2 regions of the Bacillus sp. BC08 genome follow, and region 2 is predicted to be linked to the other one. Evidence: riboswitches for the same ligand, from Rfam matches in the RefSeq annotation. Region 2 holds a riboswitch; the other holds the start of a gene.

Region 1 (12,536 bases), on a different contig from region 2:
AGATTATTCAAGAGGGAAGTATGGTTTTAATTTATGATAAAATTGATTGTGAAATATATTTTAAAAAGAGGTTTGTATATGGAGAAAAACTCAATTTTAATTGTAGATGATGATCAAGATATTGTTCGATTTGTTAACGCGAATTTAATGCAAGAAGGTTTTAAAGTTTTAAGTGCTCATAACGGAGAAGAGGCTTTAGAAATCATAAATAATAACAGTATTCAACTTGCTATTTTGGATATTATGATGCCACACATGGATGGGATAGAATTGTGCAGAAGGATTAGAGAGAAACATAGTTTACCAATTATGTTCTTAAGCGCAAAATCATCGGATGTAGATAAAGTAATTGGATTTAGTACTGGCGCAGATGATTATATTGTGAAGCCGTTTAGTACAATTGAATTTATAGCGAGAGTGAAGGCTCAATTAAGAAGGTATACATATTTCAATCAAAATACTGTCCAAGTAATAGAAAAGAAAATAAACATTAGAGGTTTAGAAATAGATGAAGTGTCTAGAACAGTAATGTTATATGGAGAAACGATCAATCTTACGAAAACTGAATATGATATTTTGTACTTAATGGCAGCTGCAAAGAATCGTGTGTTCACTATTGAAGAAATATATGAAAGCGTTTGGAAAGAAAGAGCCTATGAAAGTAATAATACAGTAATGGTTCATATCGCAAGATTAAGAAATAAAATTGAAGAGAATCCAAAAGAACCGAAGTTTATTCAAAATGTTTGGGGAGTCGGATATAAAATTGAAGATTAAATCATTACAAGGTATTAGAGCTAAGTTTTTTATCGCATTCATATGTAGCATCTTATTAGCAACTGTAAGTATAATAACGTTTCAAATATTAATTGGAAATATATATGGTCAAGTTACCGAATTAGAGAAAAAATATTCATTTTTATATGTAATAGCTTTTTTAATTTTTACTACAATATATTTTGCATTCATGACAAAAACAATGATGAAAAGGTTATCTGAAATAAATAAGAACTTGAAAGAAATAAGTAATGGTAATTTGGAAATACATATACCTATTTCGAAAAATGACGAGATTGGTGAATTAGCAACGAATGTTAATAGGATGGCTAAAAGTTTAAAAGAGTCTATCGAAAATGAAAAAAAAACGCAGGAAACGAAAAATGAAATGATTAGCAATATTTCTCATGACTTACGAACACCTGTAACATCTCTAATCGGTTATGCGGACCTGTTAGGAAATCAGCTTCATTCAAATAGAGAAGAATGTGAACAGTATGTAAGTATATTAAAGCGAAAAAGTTATGAATTAAAAAATCAAGTAGATGATTTATTAGAATATTGTCAAATAAATTATAGGGAGATTGAATTACATAAAAGTGTAGTAAATATGAAAGCGTTCATTGAACAAATCATGATTGATTTTGTACCACAACTAGATGATGCTGATATGAGCTTTTGTATTAATGGTGATAAGGAGTTACATGTGGAAATGGATGTAGCGCTTATGGTGAGGCTGTTCGAAAATGTAATTAGTAATAGTATTATGTACGGGAAAGACGGAAAACAGATTTTGATTCGAATTTCTAAAAGAGACATGAATGTTGAAATAGAAATTAAAAATTTTGGACAATGCATTCCGAAAGAGAACCTTCCTTATGTTTTTGAGAAGTTTTATCGTGGCGAAAAATCACGTAGCTCTTATACAGGTGGAAAAGGAATGGGACTTGCAATTGCGAGAAGTATAGCAGAGCTCCATAAAGGGGATATCACTGTGTGCAGTAATGAGAAAGAAACTGTTTTTACCATCGTTTTACCGCATTATAAAGAATTGTAAGAAAATCGTAAGTATTTCTTTTATATGTCGTAATTTTCACTTCGTATTATGTAGAACAAAGATATGAGGGTGGGGGGTACAACATGTGGAAGAGATATGTATTAGTAATTTTAGTAGCGTTTTTAATTATAAGTTGGAGTGTAGTTTATTTAGCCCATGGTGTTATATCAGTCATTGTTTGGTGGGGGTTACAAGCCTTTAGCTTAGTATCAATCTTTATTTTGATAGGTTCAGTATTACTATTTTTGTGGAAAGGCATTTTCAGAAAGCGAATAGATAGAACACTACTCTTCATCGTTCTTTTCTCTATAATTGGAGCCTGGCCTTTAGGATGGTTTGCTAACATAGGGGGACTTGCTTACCCAGCAGATGTACAATCTATGAGTCCTAAAGCAGTCGTTCGCTTTCCTCTGAATGAACGAGCATTAGTGGGCTGGGGCGGTGATCGATTAGAAACGAACTATCATGCTATAAAACCAAATGAACGATGGGCATATGATATTCTTATTCCGCCTGCTGAAGTGAAAAGTAGTAATTTAGGGGATTATGGAATATATGGAGCGAAAGTAATGGCACCAGCTTCTGGAACAGTTGTATCTATCAATAATGATGAAAAAGATGTAGTTCCAGGATCGGATGATTTTCAGTCAATGGCGGGGAATCATATTTATTTACGACTAGATGAATCAGGGACATTTTTGATTCTTGCCCATTTAAAACAAGGATCAATTAAAGTGAGGGAAGGACAACATGTAAATGAAGGAGATGTTCTTGCCCAAGTCGGTAACTCTGGAAGTTCAAGTGAGCCGCATTTACATATTCATCATCAAAGGCAGGATCCATCCAAGGTGAGCATGTTTTTTTCGGAAGGATTACCACTTTACTTTCGAACTGAGAAAGGTGCGATAATGCCAGAAAGAGGTACATACATAAGTGGTAATGAAAAAAGGTATTCCAGTTTTATTGGAATACCTTTTTCTATTACCCTACAAATGTTTGATACAGTAAGAAAATATTTAAAATGATAACAAGTGCAGCAATGATCCAAGCGATAAAGGTTGTTATGCGGTGATTAACGAGTGCACCCATAATTTTTTTATTGCTTGTAAACATAATAAGTGGTACTAATGCAAAAGCAATACCGAATGATAAGACGACTTGGCTCATGACTAGAGCGTAAGTTGGATTTACACCTAAAGCGATAATAACTAAAGGTGGAATCATTGTAATAAAGCGGCGTAAGTATAAAGGAATATGCATTCGAATAAAACCTTGCATAATAATATCACCTGACATTGTACCGACAGAAGAGCTAGATAGTCCTGCTGATAAGAGCCCAATTCCAAATAAAGCAGCTGATACTGGACCGACTAAAGTACTGAACTGATTAAAAGCAACATCAAGATCTTCAACATGCAAGCCATTTTTAAAGAATAATGCAGCAGCAACAATTAACATACTCGCATTAATTGCTCCAGCGATAACCATTGCAATAATGATATCAATAAATTCGAAACGGAAAATCTTTTTCTTTTGTTCTTCAGTTGTTCCAACCACGCGGCGTTGTGTCAATGCAGAATGTAAATAGATTGCATGTGGCATAACTGTTGCGCCTAATATCCCTGCTGCAAGTAATATACTGTCTACACCTTGGAATTTCGGAATCAATAGTCCTGAAAGAAGGGGACTTAATTCGGGTTTTGCATAAAAAACTTGGATCCCAAATGCTATTACTACAATAAAAATCATCCCTGTAATAATAGCTTCTAGTGGGCGAAATCCTCTGCGTTGAAACTCAAGAATAATAAATGATCCGACTGCTGTAATTAAAGCAGCTGGTAACATAGGAATTCCAAATAATAAATACAATCCGAGTGCTGCCCCGATAAATTCAGCTAAATCTGTAGCCATAATAACGAGTTCACCTTGTATCCATAAGCCGATAGACACAGGTTTTGGAAAGTGCTCGCGAGCTATTTCCGGTAAATTATTTCCTGTAGCAATTCCTAATTTAGCTGATAAAGTTTGAATTAATACCGCCATTAAGTTAGAAGCGAATATAACCCATAATAGTAAATATCCATATTGAGAACCAGCTGCGATATTTGTAGCAAAGTTACCAGGGTCAATATAAGCTACGGATGCGATAAAAGCGGGTCCTAAAAACGGTAACAGTCGTTTCCAGCCTTTCGTTTCGCCACTTAAAGCTAAGTGTGCGGATTGAACAGTTGTGCTTTGAGAAGGGACTTGTTCATCTTTTGATATATCTTTATTCATAGTAGTTTTCCCCTTTGAAATGTTAACTTGATGAAATTATTGTAAGTATTCTTATTGTTTATTTCAATACATTTAGATGTATTAGATGATATTTTTATTTGAACATAAATGTTTCCTTAGTGCAAATTATATGCCTTGCTGCAATGGATGGTGTCGTGTAATAAAAAATTGGGAGTTTATGGTGTGATGACGTGGGGAAACATAATGAATTAAAGGGCTATTTTTGAAATTTATGTGAACAAAAAGCCGATAACCCAGCATATTAATTGATGGAATTGCATTTGTATGATATATAATATATTGGGATTACAACATAACCACAGGGTTTTGGTGTGTAATCTTGTTTTTTATTTTTGTTAACTGATAGAAAATAGTATAAAGAGAAGAAAATGGATTCATTTTCTTATTATATATGTTTTGATATGAACGTTAACTTATACATGATTTTAAAAATTAGATAGGTGGTAGAAACACATTGGCAACTACAAAACCATATAGAGTATTACTATATTACATGTACACAACAATTGAAAATCCAGAAGAATTCGCGGCAGAGCATTTAGCATTTTGTAATTCACTTGAATTAAAAGGTAGAATTCTTGTAGCAAAAGAAGGAATTAACGGAACTTGTTCTGGTACTGTAGAGCAAACTGAGAAATACATGGAAGCAATGAACAACGATCCACGTTTTGACGGTATCGTATTTAAAATAGATGAAGAAGAAGGGCATGCATTCAAGAAAATGCACGTACGTCCTCGTCCCGAGTTAGTGACACTTCGTTTAGAAGACGACATTAATCCAAAAGAAATTACTGGTAAGTATTTAGAGCCAAAAGATTTTTATGAAGCAATGAAACAAGAAGATACAGTTATCATTGATGCACGAAATGATTATGAATTCGATTTAGGACACTTTAAAGGTGCGATTAAACCTGATATTGAATCATTCCGTGAATTACCAGATTGGATTAGAGAAAACAAAGAAACACTTGAAGGTAAAAAGATTTTAACGTATTGCACAGGCGGAATTCGTTGTGAGAAGTTTTCTGGTTGGTTAGTTCGTGAAGGTTATGAGGATGTGAGTCAGCTTCACGGTGGTATTGTAACGTACGGAAAAGACCCAGAAGTACAAGGTGAGCTTTGGGATGGACAATGCTATGTGTTTGATGAGCGTATCGCTGTACCAGTAAACCAAAAAGAACATGTTATTGTTGGTAAAGACCACTTTTCAGGAGAACCTTGTGAGCGCTATGTAAACTGTTCAAATCCAGAGTGTAATAAGAAGATTTTATGTTCTGAAGAAAACGAAGCGAAACATTTACGTGCATGTTCTCATGAATGTCGTGTAAGCCCACGTAACCGCTACGTAATACAACATGAATTAACGGAAGAGCAAGTAGCTGCTGCATTAGAGAAAATCGAAGCAGGGAAGTAAGCTGAATTAGTGTAATAAAAAAGTACTCCAGGTTTTAGATTGGAGTACTTTTTTTATTATGTAGTTTTTCTTTTGTCAGTAATTCGATATATTGTAAAAATCGCTCATGAAAATTTCATTTACTGAATCCTGCCACGTATTTGTAATTTGAAAATAACCTTCTTTACTTCTTATCATCTTTCTCTTTTACAGCAGAAAGTACAGTTTGTTTTACCCATGCTTTTCTTCGTTTATGTTGTTGACTCCATTGGTATAAACTTTGCGTACCTAAAATAAGTGAAATGACGATACCGCTAATTGCTATTAAAAGTGCGAAAAATTCCAGTGGTGACGATATTTTGTTTGAATCAGTGTTTCTTAAAAGATCAATCATAGTAAACCCTAACATTTGGCCTACTACAGAGTAGAGCGTTAAAATTAATAGTAAAAGGCTATCTTTTTTAGAAGCGACATTTTCTTGATATTTAAATAAACTATCAAGATTTTGTTTTGCATTTGAGTATAGTACTTCAATGTTAAATAGATTTCTTAAGCGGAAGAAAATATCTTCACTCTGTGATTGGGATACTAGCTCTAAAGAAAAGTAATTCGCTGTAAATGAATTGATTGAATAAATTAATTTCTCTATTTCATTTGTATCTTGCTCAATATTTAACTCAGCATAAGCATTTGCCATTTTTAATAAAACAACTTTATGAAATAAATTCAATAATAAGGCGTAATAAAACTCCCCGTACATTTGACTAGCAAGTTTAGAGAATTCGTGTTCACCTTCGTTTGTTATACATGTGAAAATATGTTCTTCCATAATAAAGTAGCGATTAGGAGCCCATCTTTGATAAGAATGTTTTATTAAATAATCTTGAATATAAGGAACATTATTTGCACTAATATAAGGCTTACCATCGTCTGTTAATCCGGAAAGACTGGAAGCTCGGTATACATCAACTACATGAAGGTCCGACTCTTTGTTTATAGATAATAAAGTTTGTACATACATTCGTTGATCTTCAAAGAATGGGAATGTTTGAAAGTAAGAGCTCCGCAATCTCTTTTTCTCAAAGAAGTCTGTTAAGCCATGAAATAAATCGCCGAATATGAGCTTCTCTACTTGTGAATATTGTTTGCCATTACATTCGATACAGATAGTTTCATTTGTACCATTTTTAGTTTCAAGTACACGGAAGCGGGCGGCAAATTCAATTGCTTCTGATAATGTCATGTTTGGAGCGGTTTCTACTTCTGTCCGAATTGTTAAGAATCCAAGCTCATAAGGACAAAGTGTTACGTCAATAGAATGAATCTTGAATGGAACGGAAATCAAATTTGTTGTTAAATGTCCAGCTAAGTTAAGGTCTTTAGAATAGCGCTGCAATCCTTTTTGATGTGCTGAGTGAGGAAAGAGTATTTTATTTGTAAATGAAAGATAGTAAGCTTCCATATTTTGATGTGAAACTTGAAACTTTCCGTAGTATGTATTTTCATTTTCAAGATGATCAAGTCGAAAAGGGTGAAAATCATTTTTCTGTAAGAAAGGGAACATATTTTGTTCATATCCAGTTTTAAAAGAAAACGGGAATATAAATTGAAATATGGCTGTTGTTACATCTTTTTCCTCGATTGTTTGTATTACCTCCATTAACATTGTTTCCTTTCCATATATGCTATAAAAACAACATGCCCAAATTCATTTGAAAATAACCACTGTTTTATATTTGATTGAGTATGAAAATTCAGCTTATTTAGTAGGGGACATGTATAATGTTATGTATACGAAATGTTATAAAATTGTATTTTGAAAAGGGGGATGTTGTATGCGTATTTTAGTATTAGGAGCTGGAGGCGTTGGAGGTTTTTTTGGAGGGCGCTTAGTAGAAAAGGGAGAGGATGTTACGTTTCTTGTTCGTAGTAAACGGAAAAAACAATTGGAGGAAAGAGGACTTGTAATTAGAAGCATAAACGGAGATTTTTCCTTCCAACCGAAATTAATAACGAAGGAAAATCGAACTGCTCCATTTGATGTCATTTTATTTTCAACAAAAGCGTATCACTTAAACGAGGCAATGCAAGATTTGAAGCCGTTTGTAGGTGAAAATACGGTCATCATTCCATTGTTAAATGGTATTGCCCATGTATCACTATTACAAAAGGAGTTCGGCGAAGAAAAAGTAATTGGCGGTTTATGCTTTATTGAGACGACGCTCAACGATCAAGGAGAAATAGTACAAACGAGTGCTGCCAACAGACTTGTATTTGGAGAAATGAAGTCTCAAGATTCAGAGAGAATACAGCATATTTCTAAAGCATTTGCAGGTACGAAATCTAGTTTTGTATTAAGTGAAAATATTACACAAGATATGTGGCATAAATATTTATTCATTACTGTAATGTCGGGTGTGACGACATTGATGCGTGCACCGATAGGGCCGATTCGCGGTAGCGAAGGTGGTCGCGATTTTATCCAAAACTTATTTGAAGAATGTGTGCAAATTATGAAATATATAGGGGCACCAGTTAAGGAAGACATTGTCCAGGAACATATGAAAACAATTGATAAAATTTCGTACGATATGAAGTCATCGATGCAGCGGGATATGGAAAAAGGTGCGTCTATTGAAGGGTAACTAACTGTTACGATTTATTTAACCAATTATAACCAAAGTTAATTAAATATATCAGTAAGCCCTGCTAGTCAAGTGATTGGCTAGTAGTGAGGGGTAACTGCGGGCAATCCCTAAAGCTGATTGAACTACAACGTGGCTAGAAATGGCGAGCGTGAATGTCGCGAAAGCAGAAAAAATCAATCAGATGGTGCAAGGTTAAATCCTAAACACTAGAACAATGGGTCTTCCGCCTCGAATCATCTAAGTCAAAATGGATAAGATGAACGTTCAACGACTATCTCGTATAACTGACGAGAGTACACCACAAGCCTACGGTGGTGGAAAAATCCTCTATCTCTAAAGAGATAAACATATAGTCTGCGCTCATGTGAAAACATGAGAAGTTCATAAGAGAACTGGCTAAGGAATTGCGCCCTTAGTTGAACAAGATAAATTTTATTAAATCTATCAAACTTCATTGAAAATACCGAACGTACGTGCTATGTTAGGTTCAATGAGGTGAGAATAATCATGAAATTTTCACGAGTTAGTCAAGTATCAGAATTAACAGGTTTGCATCCGAGTAGTCTAAGGAGAATGCTGGTGGAACACGCTACGATTCAGAAGAACAAATCTTTCATTAAAGGAGTTACATTCTGATGATATTAGCGAAGAAAGTCAGACTGATTCCAACGCCTGAACAAGAACAAGTGCTTAGAAACCATGCTGGTGCTGCAAGATTCGCTTATAACTATTGTAAAAGAATGAGTGATAGATACTATAAGCTATTTGGAAAATCTGTTTCACAGTTAGCTTTACAGAAACGATTTACAAAGATCAAGAAGCGAAAGAGATATGAGTGGTTAAATGGCATCAACGCACAAGTTCCTAAACAGGCTTCAAAAGATTTTGATAAGGCGAGAAAACATTCGTTCAAAAAGTACAAAAATGGTTATCAAACTTCTTATAAATCCAAAAAAGATGTAATCCAAGGATTTTATGCCAATTATGAAAGACTGGTTATAGGAAAGAAAGTAGTTCATATTCAGTCTATTGGAGAAGTGAAAACAAGCCAGCAACTACCAAGAAACAAAAAACCATCCAATCCAAGAGTTACCTTTGATGGTCGTCACTGGTGGATGAGTGTAGGATTCCAAGAAGACTTTGAATTACAAGAACTAACCGATGAGTCGATTGGTGTGGATGTTGGTTTAAAAGAGCTGTTTGTAGCTTCTAATGGTATGAAAGAACGAAATATAAACAAAGATGCCAAGGTTAAAAAACTTTTGAAAAGGAAAAAGTCAGCGCAAAGAGATATGTCTAGGAGATTTAAAAAAGGTGTAAAAATTCAATCTGCCGGATATGAAAAAGCGAAAACTGAGCACCTGCGGTTATCTAGGAAAATTACGAATATCCGAAATAACCATATCCATCAAGCAACAGCTAAATTGGTGAAAACCAAACCAATGAGAATTGTTGTGGAAGACTTATTTATCTCAAACCTGTTAAAAAACAAAAAACTATCGAAAGCATTTTCATTTCAAAAATTAAACTTCTTCTTTCAATGTTTGTCATACAAGTGCGAGAAGTATGGCATTGCGTATGTAAAAGCTGATAAATGGTTCGCCTCAAGCAAGATTTGCTCATGTTGCGGAGTTAAATACGACCATTCAGTTCAACCAGAAGGACAGTGGAGTTTAAAAATACGTGAGTGGTGTTGTGCTTCATGCAATAGCCATCACGATAGGGATGTAAATGCGTCGATAAATTTATCAAGATGGGTAAAATGAATACTTGATAATAGGAGGTAACGATACTGCCTCGTGTGGAGTGTTATACCCCTCGTCCCTTTGGGGCTGCGAGAACACGATGAAGCACTAACTCGTGTAAATTTGATTGAATTGTATAGATTTAGTTAAGTTTATCGTATCGGAAGCATTTACAAGGATACTTACTAGATCCAGCAGAACAATTTTCTATAGAAGCACCATTATTGGGAGCGGTATATCAAAATTTGAAAGTGTATGAAGAACTGCTCCTTAACAAATCAGCAATAGAATTGGATGTATGAAAAAATAAAAAAGAAAGCAATATATAAGTGTATTGCTTTCTTTTTTTATGACAACTTATTTATTTCTTTTTGTTCTATCTGTCAAATTTATTTCCTGTTCACGTTTACCGTATAATTGATTAATTTCATTTGCTAACGCATCTAAATAGGAATCGGAAAAAATAGGCTTCTTTTCTTTAGACATGTGGGTCTCCTTTATCGATTTTTTAGTATTCATTATGTATATTTACCGGCGGATTATGCGCAATCATTTAAATTTTTTCTTTTTAAAAATTTTTGTTTACATTTTGAAAATAAAGGAGTATTATAATCCACAGTTTCAATTTTCTAAATCGCTGAAACCGCATGGTGCGGGGGACCCGTTCTTATGGATTAGTTCTTAATCCAATGGGGTGAATCCTTGAAAAAGGTAGGGCTACTCATAGGCCCGAATCCGACAGCTAACCTCGTAAGCGTTATATTGAGAAGGAAGGTGGAGCTTGTGCGACAAAAAAAATAATGTCTACAAGTCTATTTCGCTATGGCTTGTAGACATTTTTTGTTTTCTGAAGAAATAGTTTGCTGGCTGTAACAAGCAGCATCGTTCGTACAAAATTATTGGAGAGTGGACAGCAGTGGTTTCATCTATTAAAAGATTTTTAATTGGAAGACCGTTAAAATCAACTGAGCTAGGAGAGCAAAAGCTTAATAAAACGAAGGCGTTAGCTATTTTATCTTCTGATGCATTGTCATCGGTTGCATACGGACCAGAGCAAATTTTAATTGCTTTAGCAGGTCTTGGAGCGATTGCTTATTGGTATTCTATTCCGATAGCTGTTGGGGTATTAGTGTTATTGACAGCCCTTATTTTATCTTATCGTCAAATTATTTTTGCTTATCCGCATGGCGGGGGAGCGTATGTTGTATCAAAAGAAAATTTAGGGATGAATCCAGGGTTAATAGCTGGAGGATCTTTATTAGTCGATTATATTTTAACTGTTGCGGTAAGTGTTTCAGCAGGTACAGACGCGCTCACATCAGCTTTTCCTAGCTTACATGCACATAATGTAATCATTGCGATTATATTTGTTATATTGATTACTATTTTAAATTTAAGAGGGGTAACAGAATCAGCTTCCGTTTTAGCATATCCAGTTTATTTATTTGTTCTAGCACTATTTATATTAATTGGGGTAGGGATTTATAATATTTTAACTGGTCACGTGTCACCGACTTTACACACGCCGATTGGAACACCAGTTGCAGGAATTAGTTTGTTCTTACTGCTACGAGCATTCGCATCGGGTAGTTCGGCTTTAACAGGTGTTGAGGCGATCTCTAACGCAATTCCAAACTTTAAAGATCCTGCACCTAACAATGCTGCGAAAACATTGCTTGCAATGGGTGCATTACTCGCAGTTTTATTTTCTGGAATTGTTTTCTTAGCTTATTATTACGGAATTACTCCAAGTAAAGAAGTAACAGTTGTTTCACAAATTGCTGAACAAACTTTTGGGCGTAATTTCATGTATTATTTCATACAAGGTACAACTGCTTTAATATTAATTCTTGCTGCTAACACAGGGTATTCTGCATTTCCATTATTAGCAGTTAACCTTGCAAAAGACAAATTCATACCGAGAATGTTTACGATTAGAGGAGATCGCCTAGGTTACTCAAACGGTATTATTATACTTGGAATTGCTTCGATTATTTTAATTGTAGCTTTCCAAGGCCAAACAGAACATTTAATTCCGTTATATGCAGTAGGTGTATTTATTCCGTTTACCCTTTCTCAAACTGGTATGGTATTAAAATGGCTTCGTGAAAAACCTGAAGGATGGATTTTACGATTATCGATTAATTTGATTGGTGCAGTTATTAGTTTTATCGTAATGAGTATGTTCTTTTTAACTAAATTCGCACAAGTATGGTCGATTCTTATTTTCTTACCTGTTATAATCTTCTTGTTCCACCGAATTAAGAAGCATTATGATGCGGTAGGAGACCAACTAAGTTTAAAAACTTGTGAGCCACTTGTTCCGATTAAGGGAAATGTAATTGTCGTTCCGGTAGCTGGTATGACTCATGTAGTAGAAAATTCATTGAATTATGCTAAGGCTCTTTCTGCAGATCAAGTTATCGCTGTATATGTTGCTTTTGACAGAGAAGAGGAAAAGAAATTCGAAGAGAAATGGAAGAAGTGGCAACCTGAAGTAAGACTTGTTACATTACATTCGCATTATAGAAGTATTATTCAGCCGCTCACAAAGTTTATTGATACAGTGCAATATAAAGCGAGTGAATCAAATTACCGAGTTACAGTCGTTATACCAC
Region 2 (12,536 bases):
AATGATAGCGAAATATTTCGCGATATCATTCGCAATACTAAACGTCGTTAACGCACCACGCGTCATTAACAATTGCTTACCGATTCCTACAACCTCAATAATTTTTGTCGGGTTCGAATCTAAATCAATCATATTTGCTGCTTCTTTCGCAGCTGTCGTCCCACTATTCATCGCTAATCCAACGTCAGCTTGCGCTAGTGCCGGAGCATCATTTGTACCATCACCTGTCATCGCTACAAGTTTCCCTTTATCTTGCTCTGCTTTAATAACCGCAATTTTATCTTCTGGTTTACACTCGGCAACGAATTCATCTACCCCTGCTTCTTTTGCAATGGTTGCTGCTGTTAATGGGTTATCACCCGTACACATAACTGTTTTAATCCCCATTTGGCGCAATTGTTCAAAACGTTCACGCATACCTGGTTTGACTGTATCCTTTAAATAAATTAAACCGTAAATACGACTATCCACTGCAACGACAAGGGGTGTTCCGCCCTCTTTTGAAATGAAATCTGCTTTTTGATTTACATCTTTCGGAATCGTTCCGCCTTGTGACCTAACCCATTCAATAACGGCACCGACAGCACCTTTTCTCACTTTCGTTCCATCCTGTAAATCGACACCACTCATTCTCGTTTCTGCTTTAAATGGAACAAATTCACCTTGTTCTGCAAGTGCTCTATCATATAATAGAGCTTTCGTTTTTACATATTCGATAACAGATCGGCCTTCTGGTGTTTCATCTAAGACTGAACTAATCGCAGCCCATTTTCCTACTTGCTCAATCGTTTCATTCCCTACAGGAAGTAGTGTATGTGCCATCCGGTTCCCGAAAGTAATCGTACCTGTTTTATCTAAAATGATTGTATTAATATCACCCGCAGCTTCTACTGCTTTACCCGACATTGCTAACACATTAAACTTTGTCACGCGGTCCATTCCAGCAATACCAATCGCTGATAATAACCCACCAATTGTCGTTGGAATTAAACAAACTAACAACGCAACAAGTACAGCTGTATCAATTTGAAATCCTAAATAGTTCGTAAAGATTGGTAACGTCACAACTACTATTAAGAAAATAAGAGTTAAGCTCGTTAATACTGTATTTAAAGCAATTTCATTCGGCGTTTTTTGACGAGCAGCCCCTTCTACTAACGAAATCATTTTATCAATAAAGGATTCACCTGGATTACTCGTAATGACAATCGTAATTTCATCACTGACGACCATCGTACCACCTGTTACGGAACAAAAATCACCGCCCGCTTCTTTTATAACAGGAGCGGATTCACCTGTAATCGCAGATTCATCAACAGACGCTAATCCTTTTATAACTTCCCCATCACTTGGAATCATTTCTCCTTGTTTTACAATAACAACATCACCTTTTCTCAGATCAGTTGCTGAAACTTGAACAATATCTCCATTTTCTTTTACAACATTTGCAAACACATCTTTCTTCGATTGTTTTAAAGAATCGGCTTGCGCTTTCCCCCGTCCTTCCGCTAACGCTTCTGCAAAGTTAGCAAATAAAACTGTAAATAAGAGAATGAGAGAAACTGTTATATTAAACCATCCTGGTACACTGCTAGAATGACTTGGAAGAAAAGATAAAATGAACGTAATGATAAATCCAATTTCTACAACAAACATAATTGGATTCTTTATCATGACTTTCGGGTTCAATTTCGCAAAGGATTGCTTCATTGCGTGTTTCACAATATCACGATCCATCGTTTTTGCTTGTCTAACTTCATCTTCTACAGCATGTATTTGTGACTCATTTACTCTTTTTTCTTTTACTACTACCGGTCTCATCATTTACCCTCCATTACTTCAATGTAAGAAATTCTGCAATTGGGCCAAGTACTAACATCGGGAAAAATGTTAACGCACCGACAATTACAATCGTTCCGATAAAAATACCACCAAATAAACTATTATCCGTACGGAATGTCCCGACTGTTTCTGGTACTACCGTCTTTTCTTTCAATGAAGCTGCAACAGCTAGCATCGTAATTAAACTGAAATAGCGGCCTAAAAACATAACTAAACCAGTTGTAATATTCCAAAATGGTGTATTATCCGCTAACCCTTCAAATCCAGATCCGTTATTCGCAGCTGACGATGTATATTCATATACCACTTGCGTTAAACCGTGGAAACCGGAATGAGAAATGGCATCCGTTCCTAAACTTGTTGAAAGAGCTAATGCTGAAAATCCTAAAATAAGCAGTGGATGAAATAGTATTGTTACCGCAATTAATTTCATTTCTTTACCTTCAATTTTCTTACCTAAAAACTCCGGCGTCCGTCCAACCATCAATCCAGATATAAAGACTGCGATAATCGCATACATAATAATGTTCACAAAGCCAGCTCCAACGCCGCCGTATACTGTATTTAACATCATATTTACAAGTGGTACTAACCCGCCAATTGGTGTTAACGTATCGTGCATCGTATTAACGGCTCCCGTTTCAGCAGCTGTCGTTACTGTTGCGTATAGTGAAGAAAATACCGTTCCAAATCGTACCTCTTTTCCTTCTGTACTTCCTTGTACATGTTCAATACCCATTCCATTTAACGCTGGATTCCCATGTAATTCAGATGTCGTAATCGTTATAAATCCTAGTAAAAAGACCATGAACAATGATACGAAAAGGATACGTCCTTGCTTTTTATTGCCTACCATTCGTCCGTACGTAAATGGAAGTGCTGTTGGCAGTAGCATCATAAGCATCATTTGCAAAATATTACTCATTTGCCCTGGATTTTCAAAAGGGTGCGTAGAGTTTGCTCCGAAAAACCCACCACCGTTATTTCCAAGTTCCTTAATGGACACGAATGATGCAACAGGCCCACGTAAAATACTTTGTTTCGCGCCATCAATCGTTTGTGCGGTAACGGCACCGTCTAACGTTTGTGGTACACCAAGTGCGACAAAGACTAGTGCCGCAATAAATGCGATAGGAAGAAATACTCTCGTTAAAGCTCTCGTAAAATCAACGAAAAAGTTACCGAGCTCTTTTCCAGCGAGCCCTCTTATAAATGCCATAACGAGTGCTAACGTCGTTGCCGGTGCTGCAAACATTAAAAATGTAATTCCGATTAATTGTGCTAAATAAGATAAACCATTTTCACCGCTATAATGCTGTAAGTTTGTATCAGCCATAAAACTAATTGCTGTATTAAAGGCGAGCGTAGGCTCCATTCCTTCAATGTGTGCTGGATTTAATGGCAATACTCCTTGTAGTCTGAAAATGAAATATACGACAACAATCATAAATCCATTTAATAAAACTAATGACAACGCGTACTGTTTCCACGTTTGATTGTATTCTTTTACACCCGTAATTTTAAAAATAAGTTTTTCAAAAGGCCCGAATACTTTATCTAGCTTTTTACTCCCTTGAAAGGCTTTCTCTAAATAAATTCCCGTTGGCTTTGCCACAAGAATAAACAACAGCATTGTAATAACAACTGCGACCCAGATCATAATGAATGACTCCCCCTAATTAAAACTTTTCCGGATTTAATAATGCATACACTAAGTACACCGTAATTGCTCCAACAATAACCGATAAGGCAATCGTCATGATTGCTTCCCTTCTTTCACAACTTTATCTGACCAACTTGCAAGACTTGCCATCGATGCAACTAACACAACAAAAATCCCGATCATTACAACATCTAGCATAGATACCCTCTCCTTTTGTAAAAATTTACCATCAATTAATCAAAAAAAGAACACTAAGCTCTACTTAGTGTTCGAAATGAACAACACAAAGTAAACCTCCTCTCTAAACGCTTACGAGGTTAGCTGTCGGATTCGGGCCTAAAGAGTAGCCCTACTTTCAAAACTGAAAGATTCACCCCAAGTGACGATGCACAAAATTGGTTCCCCCGCTCCATTTCTGGAACTCAGCGATTTTAGGTTTTTTTGGAAATTTCATGAATGATTTATGAGAGTAAATATACTCCTCTATATTTCACTTGTAAAGAGGAAAATTACTGAAAATAAGAAAATATCTATCTATTTAAACGCTTACATTAAGTATTATTAATATCCTCTCATCTATTTTCTCGTCTTTTCTTTCTTTTTCACAGAAATGATCTTTTAAATACGAAATAAAAAGAGCGAATGACATGAAGTGCATAGCTTGTTGCACTTCGCATTCGCTCTTTTTTCATTCACTATTTATTCCCCTCGTAAAAAAGCACCTAAATTTCTCCCACGAATATAAACTTGTGACAATTCTGCATGTAGCTGCTCATATTCGATAACATCTGTTTTTAAGTATAAAGCGTCTTTCGATGGCAATATAATATAGGGCCTTGGAAAAATAGGGTCAAGCACCACCAATTCTTGAACTCGCTCTACCGATACCGCCCAACGATTCGCTATATCTCCTACTAACAACACTTTCATCTTCATTTCCCCCGCCCTATTCAAAAAATAAAAAAGAAATATTATCACAATTCGTAAACACGACAAATGTAGCTCCTATTATTTCATAGAGCCTCGCTGGATATCGTTTATTCCTTGTAACAACAGTAATAGGCGCTTGAAAAGAAAAGCGAATGTGTTCTGTAAAGAAGCTAACGATTGGAAGCTCATCACCTAGTAAAATCACCTTTTTAATACACTCACAAATACTAGTAAAATCCTGCTCCTTACTACAACTATACGTCCAATCAAATCCACAATCCCTAACTTCATCCGCTATTTCTTCATTTGCTGTAAAAATGATTAACTCATGTTGAAATGCTACTAAATCTCTTAAACTATTTACCTTGCTTTCTTCTCCAACACAAATAAGTGTTAGTTCCATGTACCTCATCCTCCTTAGCATAAAAGAAATCAAACATAGATTGATATTCCCCTATACTAATCAGATCGATGAAGTGATGTATCCATCATGGCACCGTCCTCTCTCAAGACGCTTACGAAGTTAGCTGTCGGATTCGGACTTTGAGAGTAGCCCTACTTTCAAAATTGAAAGATTCACCCCTAGTGACACTGCACAAATTGGTTCCTCCGCTCCTTATATTTGGACTCAGCGTATTACAAAAAATGTATTCTGGCTGATATATTACTCCTGTATTTGGAAAAAGTAAACAGAAAAAAAGCCAGTTAACAAACTGGCTTCTCATGTCTTTATACACGTGTATTATTCATCTTATATGCAAAATGATTCGTCGGTCCATGACCGCTTCCAATATTCAACGGCTCTTCAATTGCTATACTAATAAATCGTTTTGCTTCTTGAACTGCCTCTTCAATGGAGTAGCCTTTCGCAAGTCCTGCTGTAACCGCTGAAGCAAATGTGCACCCGCTTCCGTGCGTTTGCTTTGAAGGAATTCGTTCACTTCTAAATTCGATAAACGTTTCTCCATCAAAGAGTAAATCAATTACTTCATTACCTTGATATTCTGCATGTCCGCCTTTCATAAGCACGTATTTCGCACCTAATTCATGCAGTACTTTCGCAGCTTCCTTACTATCTTCAACATTATGAATCTCCATCCCAGTTAACACTTCTGCCTCAGGAACATTCGGTGTTACAACTGTTGCTACTGGTAATAAATATTCTTTTAATGCTTGTACTGCTTCTTGTTGTAATAATGATGCACCACCCTTAGCAATCATAACAGGGTCTAGTACAATATTATTCCAGCCAAATTTATTAATATGTTCTGCTACAATTTGAATTATTTCACCGCTAAATAACATTCCTAGTTTCACAGCATCAGGTGTTAAATCTGTACCAATTGAATTCAACTGTTCCGTAATCCCTTCTAACGGAACTGGATATACCCCTTGAACGCCAAGCGTATTTTGAGCAGTAATTGCCGTAATAGCCGTCATCCCATACACACCAAGTTCTTGGAATGTTTTTAAATCTGCTTGAATGCCGGCACCGCCGCCACTATCAGATCCTGCAATTGTTAAAGCTTTATTTACTTTCATTCCACTCATCCTTTTCTATCCAAAATAGCGATGATAAATTGTTTTTGCTTCGCTTATATCTTTCGTTCCATGTACAAGTACACGTCCATCTTTAAAAGCAACTAATCTCTTTTCTTCCACAGAAAATGATAATAAATATGGATTTACATTTAAATCATTTACACGATCATTCAGCAATTCTTTGTATCGTTCAAAATCCATTTCTTCTTTATGAGGTGGTCTAATTTGAACTGTATTTCTCCCGCATAAAACTGCTGTTTTCGATGTGTTTTCTTTATTTAAATACGGGTATATCGCATTCTCTCCACACGAAGGACAATTATGCTTACGAAGCTTTTGCACATTCATACATGAATATTCATTCTTCCATACATCAAACGACACAAGTCCATCTCGAAGCGATTCATAATCTTCCACCAACAGTTTCATAGCTTCCGTTACTTGATGAGAAACGACGAGAGATACAGCAGGAGATATAATGCCCGCTGTATCACATGTCGCTCCGCCAAGCGGAATCGATTGTAATAAACAAGATAAACATGGCGTTTTACTTGGAAGAATTGTGTAAGAAAGGCCGTAACTCCCTACACATGCTCCGTAAATCCATGGAATAGAATATTTTTGCGCTATATCATTTACGATAAAACGTGTTTCGAAATTATCAGTTGCATCAATAATTACATTAACGTTTGTAACGAGTTCTTCTAATTCTTCAGCTGTTACGTCTTGAACGAGAGCTTCTATCCTTACTTCACGATTGATCTCTTCTAGACGTTTTTTTGCCGCTACAGCCTTCGGAAGGTTATTTTCTACATCACTCTCTGCATACAATTGCTGCCTTTGTAAATTACTCCAATCGACATAATCCCGGTCAACAATCGTTACTGTGCCAACACCAGCTCTTACAAACATCTCCGCATTTGCACTACCTAATGCACCTGCACCGATAATGAGCACATGCTTTTCTCTTATCTTTCGTTGTCCTTCTTCTCCAATTGGAAAAAATAATTCTTGGCGAGAATATCGATTATTCAACTACGCTCATTCCTTCTAAAGGACTACTTGCTGTCGCACAACGTTTACGTGCAATACGACCCGCTTCAAAGCCAATGCGCCCTGCCTCGATACCTAATTTCATTGCATATGCCATCTTAATTGGATCTTTTGCTCCCGACACAGCAGTATTTAATAACACACCATCCGCTCCTAATTCCATCGCAAACGCCGCATCAGCTGGGCTACCGATACCAGCATCAACGATAACTGGTACTGTCGCTTGTTCGATAATGAAGCTTAAATTTAACGGATTTACAATACCAAGCCCTGAACCGATTGGTGATGCTCCTGGCATAATTGCATGCACACCCAGTTCTTGTAATTTACGTGCTAATACAACATCATCAGATGTATACGGAAGAACGATAAACCCTTCTTCTAGTAACATTTCAGATGCCTTTAACGTTTCTACTGGATCAGGTAATAACGTTTTATCATCACCAATAACTTCTACTTTAATCATGTCGCAAAGCCCCGAAGCTTTTGCTAATTTTGCAATACGAACCGCTTCTTCGGCATTTTTTGCTCCAGCTGTATTCGGTAATAACTTATATTTTTTTACATCAAGTTTCTCTAATAAATTAGGCTGCTTTGCATCAAATATATCCATACGACGTACTGCGAACGTTAAAACCTCCGCCTCAGATACATCAATTGCCTTTTGCTGCACATCAAAATCAGGGAATTTTCCTGTTCCTAATAAAAGTCTAGAATGAAATGAAAATGGTCCAATGTTTAACATAATCAACCGCCTCCTACGAAAGTTACAATCTCAATTTGGTCTCCATCAAAAACAGATGTATCTGCATGATCATCTTTTTGTAAAATATCTTTATTACGCTCTACTACAACAATTCTGTTTTCTAACTCTAAATGTGTAAGTAGCTCAGCTACTGTTTTTACACTCTCTGGCACTTCAATTTGATTACCATTAATTTTCAAATTCAAACTTCCAGCCCCTTTCTAAACTGTTTTAGAAAGCAATGAATCTAGCAAGTGATTCTCCTGCTTTCCTTCTATTAAATCCGCCATATACTGACCAGAAACAGGACTTAATAAAATACCGTTTCGATAATGCCCAGTACAAGCATATAAACCTTTTATTTCTTCATGCTCTCCCATATAAGGAGCTTCGTGATTCGATTGTGGTCTTAATCCTGCCCATGTGCTTTCCCACTCTGCTTCTTTTAAAGCTGGCAATATTGTATATGCGCGCTCTAATATAGAAGTAATACTTTCTGGCTGCACAGTTTTATTAAACGTATGAGGCTTCATCGTCGCTCCAATTACGTAACGTCCGCCGCGCTTTGGTGCAATGTAAAATCTTTCTTGAAAAATAGGCGCCTTTATAAGTGGTTTTCTACTTTTTACCGCTACTACTTCTCCTTTAACTGGATATGTACCCCATTCACGGTGAAAATGACGCAGTAACTTCGTACTCCATGAACCACCCGCAATAACAACCTTCTCACATGTGATAATCCCTTCGCTCGTCACAATCCCAGTCACTTTATTATTTTCAATACGAATATCGAATACTTCTGTCTGTTCATATATATCAGCACCCGAAAATGATGCAGAATGTGCGAATGCTTTCGTAAGCTCCGGTGCAATAACATGACCATCTTTCGGATAATATACAGCACCTATAATTGACTCAGAAAGAAATGGTTCTTTCTCTCGTAAACGATCTCCCGTTAGAAAGTAAGAATCTTCACCTGTTTTCTGCTGCCAATCCATAATGTGAAGAATTCTTTCCTTCTCCTCTTCATTTTGGGCAATACGATAAATGCCTTTCTCTTCATACCCAATATCGATACCTGTTTTTTCACGTAAAACTGCTGCAAGTTGTGGAAATATAGCACGGCTTTCTCTAGCAAGTTCAAATAGTGGGTCATATGCATCCCATTCTGCCTGAACTCCAAGTAAACCAGCGGCTGCTTTCGAGGCTTCAGATGCAATTCTTTGCTTCTCTACAATCGCTACTTTATGTCCTCTTTCTGCTAGAAAATGTGCAACTGAACTACCAATTACACCACCGCCAATTATCGCTACATCATACTTCTTACACATGTTTTTCCGCCCACTTTCTTATTGATTCCTTATAAGATTTCGCTTTGCTATACGGGTTACTACTGCTTATAATCCCAGACATAACAGCAATACCACTGACGCCGTTAGTCAGAACATCCCTAGTGTTTTCCGTGGTGATTCCTCCAATTGCTGTAATTGGTATGGATAAACACTTTGCAATGTCTGAAACTTCTTCAAGCCCTCTCGCTGGCACACCTTTTTTACAATCCGTCGGAAATACATGACCATAGACGAGTGAATCCGCTCCATTCTTAAATGCATCGATCGCCTCTTCTAAAGAATGCACAGAATAACCAACATGCAAATAAGAGAACTTTTCTTTCACTGACCTTACATTTGCACTTCGATATCCTAGCTGCACACGTGGAATGTTTAATAAAATAGCAATATCAATTCGATCATTTATCACTATTTTTGATGCCGGAAAGCCTTTCTTCAAAAGACTTTCCACACCTTCATACAATTCCTTCGTACTTTTCTCACGCTCACGAATATGCAAATAATCAATCTCACTCTCAATTTGCATCGCTACATTCACCAACTCTTCGAATGTCATGTGGCCATTTGAGATTACATGAAGCTCATTTTTCATATTCATTCGCCTACTTTAAAATGTTTTCGAATAATTCATCGGCCGGAATGATTTCTTTCGTCATTCCTTTATCCTTCAGCCATTTATTTTGTTTCTCCCATGATTCTTTTGAATCCGATAAGAATGGCTCATCTTTCGTTTCCATCTTCTCTAATAAAATTTTCATACTTTCTTTTTCAACTTCTGGTACAAGTGGGAAGTTTTCTTTTTCTTGATGATTTAATAAAATATTTAATGCTTCATCTGGATTTTTCTTCATAAAATCATAGCCTTTTTTCGTACCACGTAAGAAGGCTTGTAACGCTTCTTTATCTTTTTTCAACGTTTTATCACCTGTTACAAATACAAGTTCATGATAATTTGGTACACCGTAATCAGCTGGATTAAAGTATGCTGGTTCATGGCCTTCATGACGCATAACAGGTACTTCATGGTTAATGTATGCCCCTGTTACCGCATCCACTTTTTTCGTAATTAGTGCCGGTACTAAATCAAAGCCAACATCGACTACTTTCACTGTATCTGGATTGCCACCAGCTTCTTTTACCATCGTTTTTAAATACATCTCACTTAAAGGTGTTCCAGAATATCCAACTGTTTTCCCCTCTAAATCTTTCGGCGATTGAATGCCTGCTGATTTCAGCGATACAACATGATTTAATGGTGAACGTACGACCGCTCCAATTGATTTCACTGGAATTTGTTCATTAGCTTTTGCCATGACAACATCTGGCTGATAATATAAGCCCACTGTTACTTTTCCTGCAGCTGCTAAAGTTAATGGGTCAGTCGGATTGGAAGGGAATTTAATATTCACCTTTACTCCCTCTTCTTTAAAGTAGCCTTTTTCTATTGCCGCATAAATAAAGCTATGTACCGCATTTGGGTACCAATCAAGCATGACCGTTATTTCTTTGTCTTTTTTACTCTTATCTGATGCTGAATTACTAGAACATCCAGCAATCATTGCAACTAATAATGTAAACACAAAGATGCGTTTTAAAAATTTCATGAATGCTTCCTCCAACTAATGAATTTCTTTTCTAATACCGAAATAAGTATGACGAAGAAAATAGCTAGTAATGATAACAATACAATGGGTGCAAATACACCCGCTCCGTCTAACTGCGTCATCATTCTTTTACTGAAATACCCTAGCCCAGCTTGTGCACCGAGCCATTCACCAATTGCTGCCCCAATCACACTAAGCGGAACTGCAATTTTTAAAGCTGAGAAAAAATAAGGCAGAGCAGACGGCAATTTTAATTTAAGAAAAACATCTTTTTTCGTTGCCCCGTACGTAACTAAAAGCTCTTCCCATTCTTTTTTCGTACTGCGTAGTCCATCATACGTATTGACCGCAATTGGGAAAAACGTAATTAAAACCGTAACAACAACCTTACTCCAGATCGTATATCCAAACCATAAAACGAAAAGCGGAGCAAGCGCTGTAATAGGAATCGTTTGTGAAGCAACTAATAGTGGATAAAATGCTCTCTCCATCCAATTACTCGCATTCATTAACATCGCTAGCCCTACCCCAAGTACGATAGAAATAGCCACCCCTATTAAAACAACGTATAATGTTGCCGGCAAATGAACTGTGAATAATATATCTTTTAGTTTCCATATCTTCATTACAATGGCAGACGGTGACGGTAAAATGTACATTTCATCTACGATTCTTGCGCCTACTTCCCAAAAGGCAAGTAAAATGCTAGAAAGTGTAAGAGCAGGTAATAGCTCCTTCAACCGCTTCATCATACGAGTACCTGCCTTTGTAACATACTAAGAAGCTCATCTTTAAGTGCTAACACTTCAGGCTCATATAAATCTTTTCTTGTTCGATTATGATCAAGTGGTACAACCCTCTCAGTTAAAGTAGTTATCGGTTGCTGCTCTACTACTAAAATTCGATTAGAAAGAAACAACGCTTCTTCCACATCGTGAGTGATAAATAAAATTGTTTTTTCCCACTCTTTCCATTGTTCAAACAGCCATTCTTGCAAAGATGCCTTCGTTAAAGCATCCAACGCGCTAAACGGTTCATCTAACAACAATATCTCCCCGCCTGTTAATAAAGTTCGAATGAAAGATACGCGTTGCCTCATACCACCAGATAAATCTTTCGGATATTTTGTCTCATATCCTTGTAAGCCAAATTTATGTAACAGTTCCTTTGCCTTTATTTGTGCTTCTTTCTTCTGTACACCTTGGCATTCTAGCGGCAAGGCCGCATTCTCAATAATCGTTCTCCATGGCAGGAGCATATCTTTTTGGGGCATATACCCTACAGGATGGCTCTTTGTTTCTGTCAACTCTATCTGTCCAGTACTCGCTTCTTCTAAACCTGTAATAAGGCGAAATAAAGTACTTTTCCCACATCCACTCGGTCCGATAATACTTACAAACTCTTTATCTTGTATAGAAGCATTTAATTCATTGATGATTGGTTTCTCATCATAATGAAAAGAAACATTATGAAACTGTAGTATGTTCTTGCTCCTCAAATCCCCACATCTCCTTACGATAGGACATATCCCAGAATAAATATTCAAATCGACTGGAATATAGGAAAATCTCCTCTAATCGATCTAGCTCTTTTTCAGACTTTCCAACTGCCATTTCATTTAATAAATCTATTAACCAAATACAAAGGTTACCGTATTCTTCAGAACTATATCCTTGAATCCACTCTCCAAAGAACTCATGATCTCTTGCTCCAGGAATATCATTTAAACGCTTTCCAATTTCCCAATAGCTCCACATACATGGAAGAAGTGCTGCTATTAATTCCGCAAGTGTGCCGTTTTGAGA

What was found. A riboswitch is a leader RNA that binds a small molecule or an ion and turns the genes downstream of it on or off. The one in region 2 is predicted to bind cyclic di-AMP.
Region 1: linked by a shared signal. The riboswitch ahead of ACXVYO_RS25515 (APC family permease) and the one ahead of ACXVYO_RS17770 (hypothetical protein) in region 2 are both predicted to bind cyclic di-AMP.

Annotation. Positions count from the first base shown of each region.
Region 1 is NZ_JBTGPA010000037.1:355,218-367,753, forward strand. Features, by position in the region: gene ACXVYO_RS25460 (response regulator transcription factor) at 79-777, shown strand; gene ACXVYO_RS25465 (sensor histidine kinase) at 767-1,834, shown strand; gene ACXVYO_RS25470 (M23 family metallopeptidase) at 1,918-2,859, shown strand; gene ACXVYO_RS25475 (Nramp family divalent metal transporter) at 2,816-4,111, opposite strand; gene trhO (oxygen-dependent tRNA uridine(34) hydroxylase TrhO) at 4,587-5,546, shown strand; gene ACXVYO_RS25485 (hypothetical protein) at 5,710-7,185, opposite strand; partial or broken gene ACXVYO_RS25490 (ketopantoate reductase family protein) at 7,361-8,167, shown strand; gene ACXVYO_RS25495 (hypothetical protein) at 8,681-8,809, shown strand; gene ACXVYO_RS25500 (RNA-guided endonuclease InsQ/TnpB family protein) at 8,809-9,939, shown strand; partial or broken gene ACXVYO_RS25505 (oxidoreductase) at 10,086-10,220, shown strand; gene ACXVYO_RS25510 (hypothetical protein) at 10,276-10,404, opposite strand; cyclic di-AMP (ydaO/yuaA leader) riboswitch at 10,544-10,690, shown strand; gene ACXVYO_RS25515 (APC family permease) at 10,835-12,536, shown strand, end outside.
Region 2 is NZ_JBTGPA010000034.1:322,870-335,405, forward strand. Features, by position in the region: gene kdpB (potassium-transporting ATPase subunit KdpB) at 1-1,821, opposite strand, end outside; gene kdpA (potassium-transporting ATPase subunit KdpA) at 1,835-3,502, opposite strand; gene kdpF (K(+)-transporting ATPase subunit F) at 3,522-3,602, opposite strand; gene ACXVYO_RS17760 (SipW-dependent-type signal peptide-containing protein) at 3,599-3,703, opposite strand; cyclic di-AMP (ydaO/yuaA leader) riboswitch at 3,798-3,943, opposite strand; gene ACXVYO_RS17765 (hypothetical protein) at 4,205-4,435, opposite strand; gene ACXVYO_RS17770 (hypothetical protein) at 4,452-4,838, opposite strand; cyclic di-AMP (ydaO/yuaA leader) riboswitch at 4,932-5,079, opposite strand; gene thiD (bifunctional hydroxymethylpyrimidine kinase/phosphomethylpyrimidine kinase) at 5,165-5,986, opposite strand; gene ACXVYO_RS17780 (thiazole biosynthesis adenylyltransferase ThiF) at 5,993-7,012, opposite strand; gene thiG (thiazole synthase) at 7,005-7,775, opposite strand; gene thiS (sulfur carrier protein ThiS) at 7,778-7,981, opposite strand; gene thiO (glycine oxidase ThiO) at 7,997-9,106, opposite strand; gene tenI (thiazole tautomerase TenI) at 9,099-9,719, opposite strand; gene ACXVYO_RS17805 (ABC transporter substrate-binding protein) at 9,730-10,731, opposite strand; gene ACXVYO_RS17810 (ABC transporter permease) at 10,728-11,480, opposite strand; gene ACXVYO_RS17815 (ABC transporter ATP-binding protein) at 11,480-12,229, opposite strand; gene tenA (thiaminase II) at 12,198-12,536, opposite strand, start outside.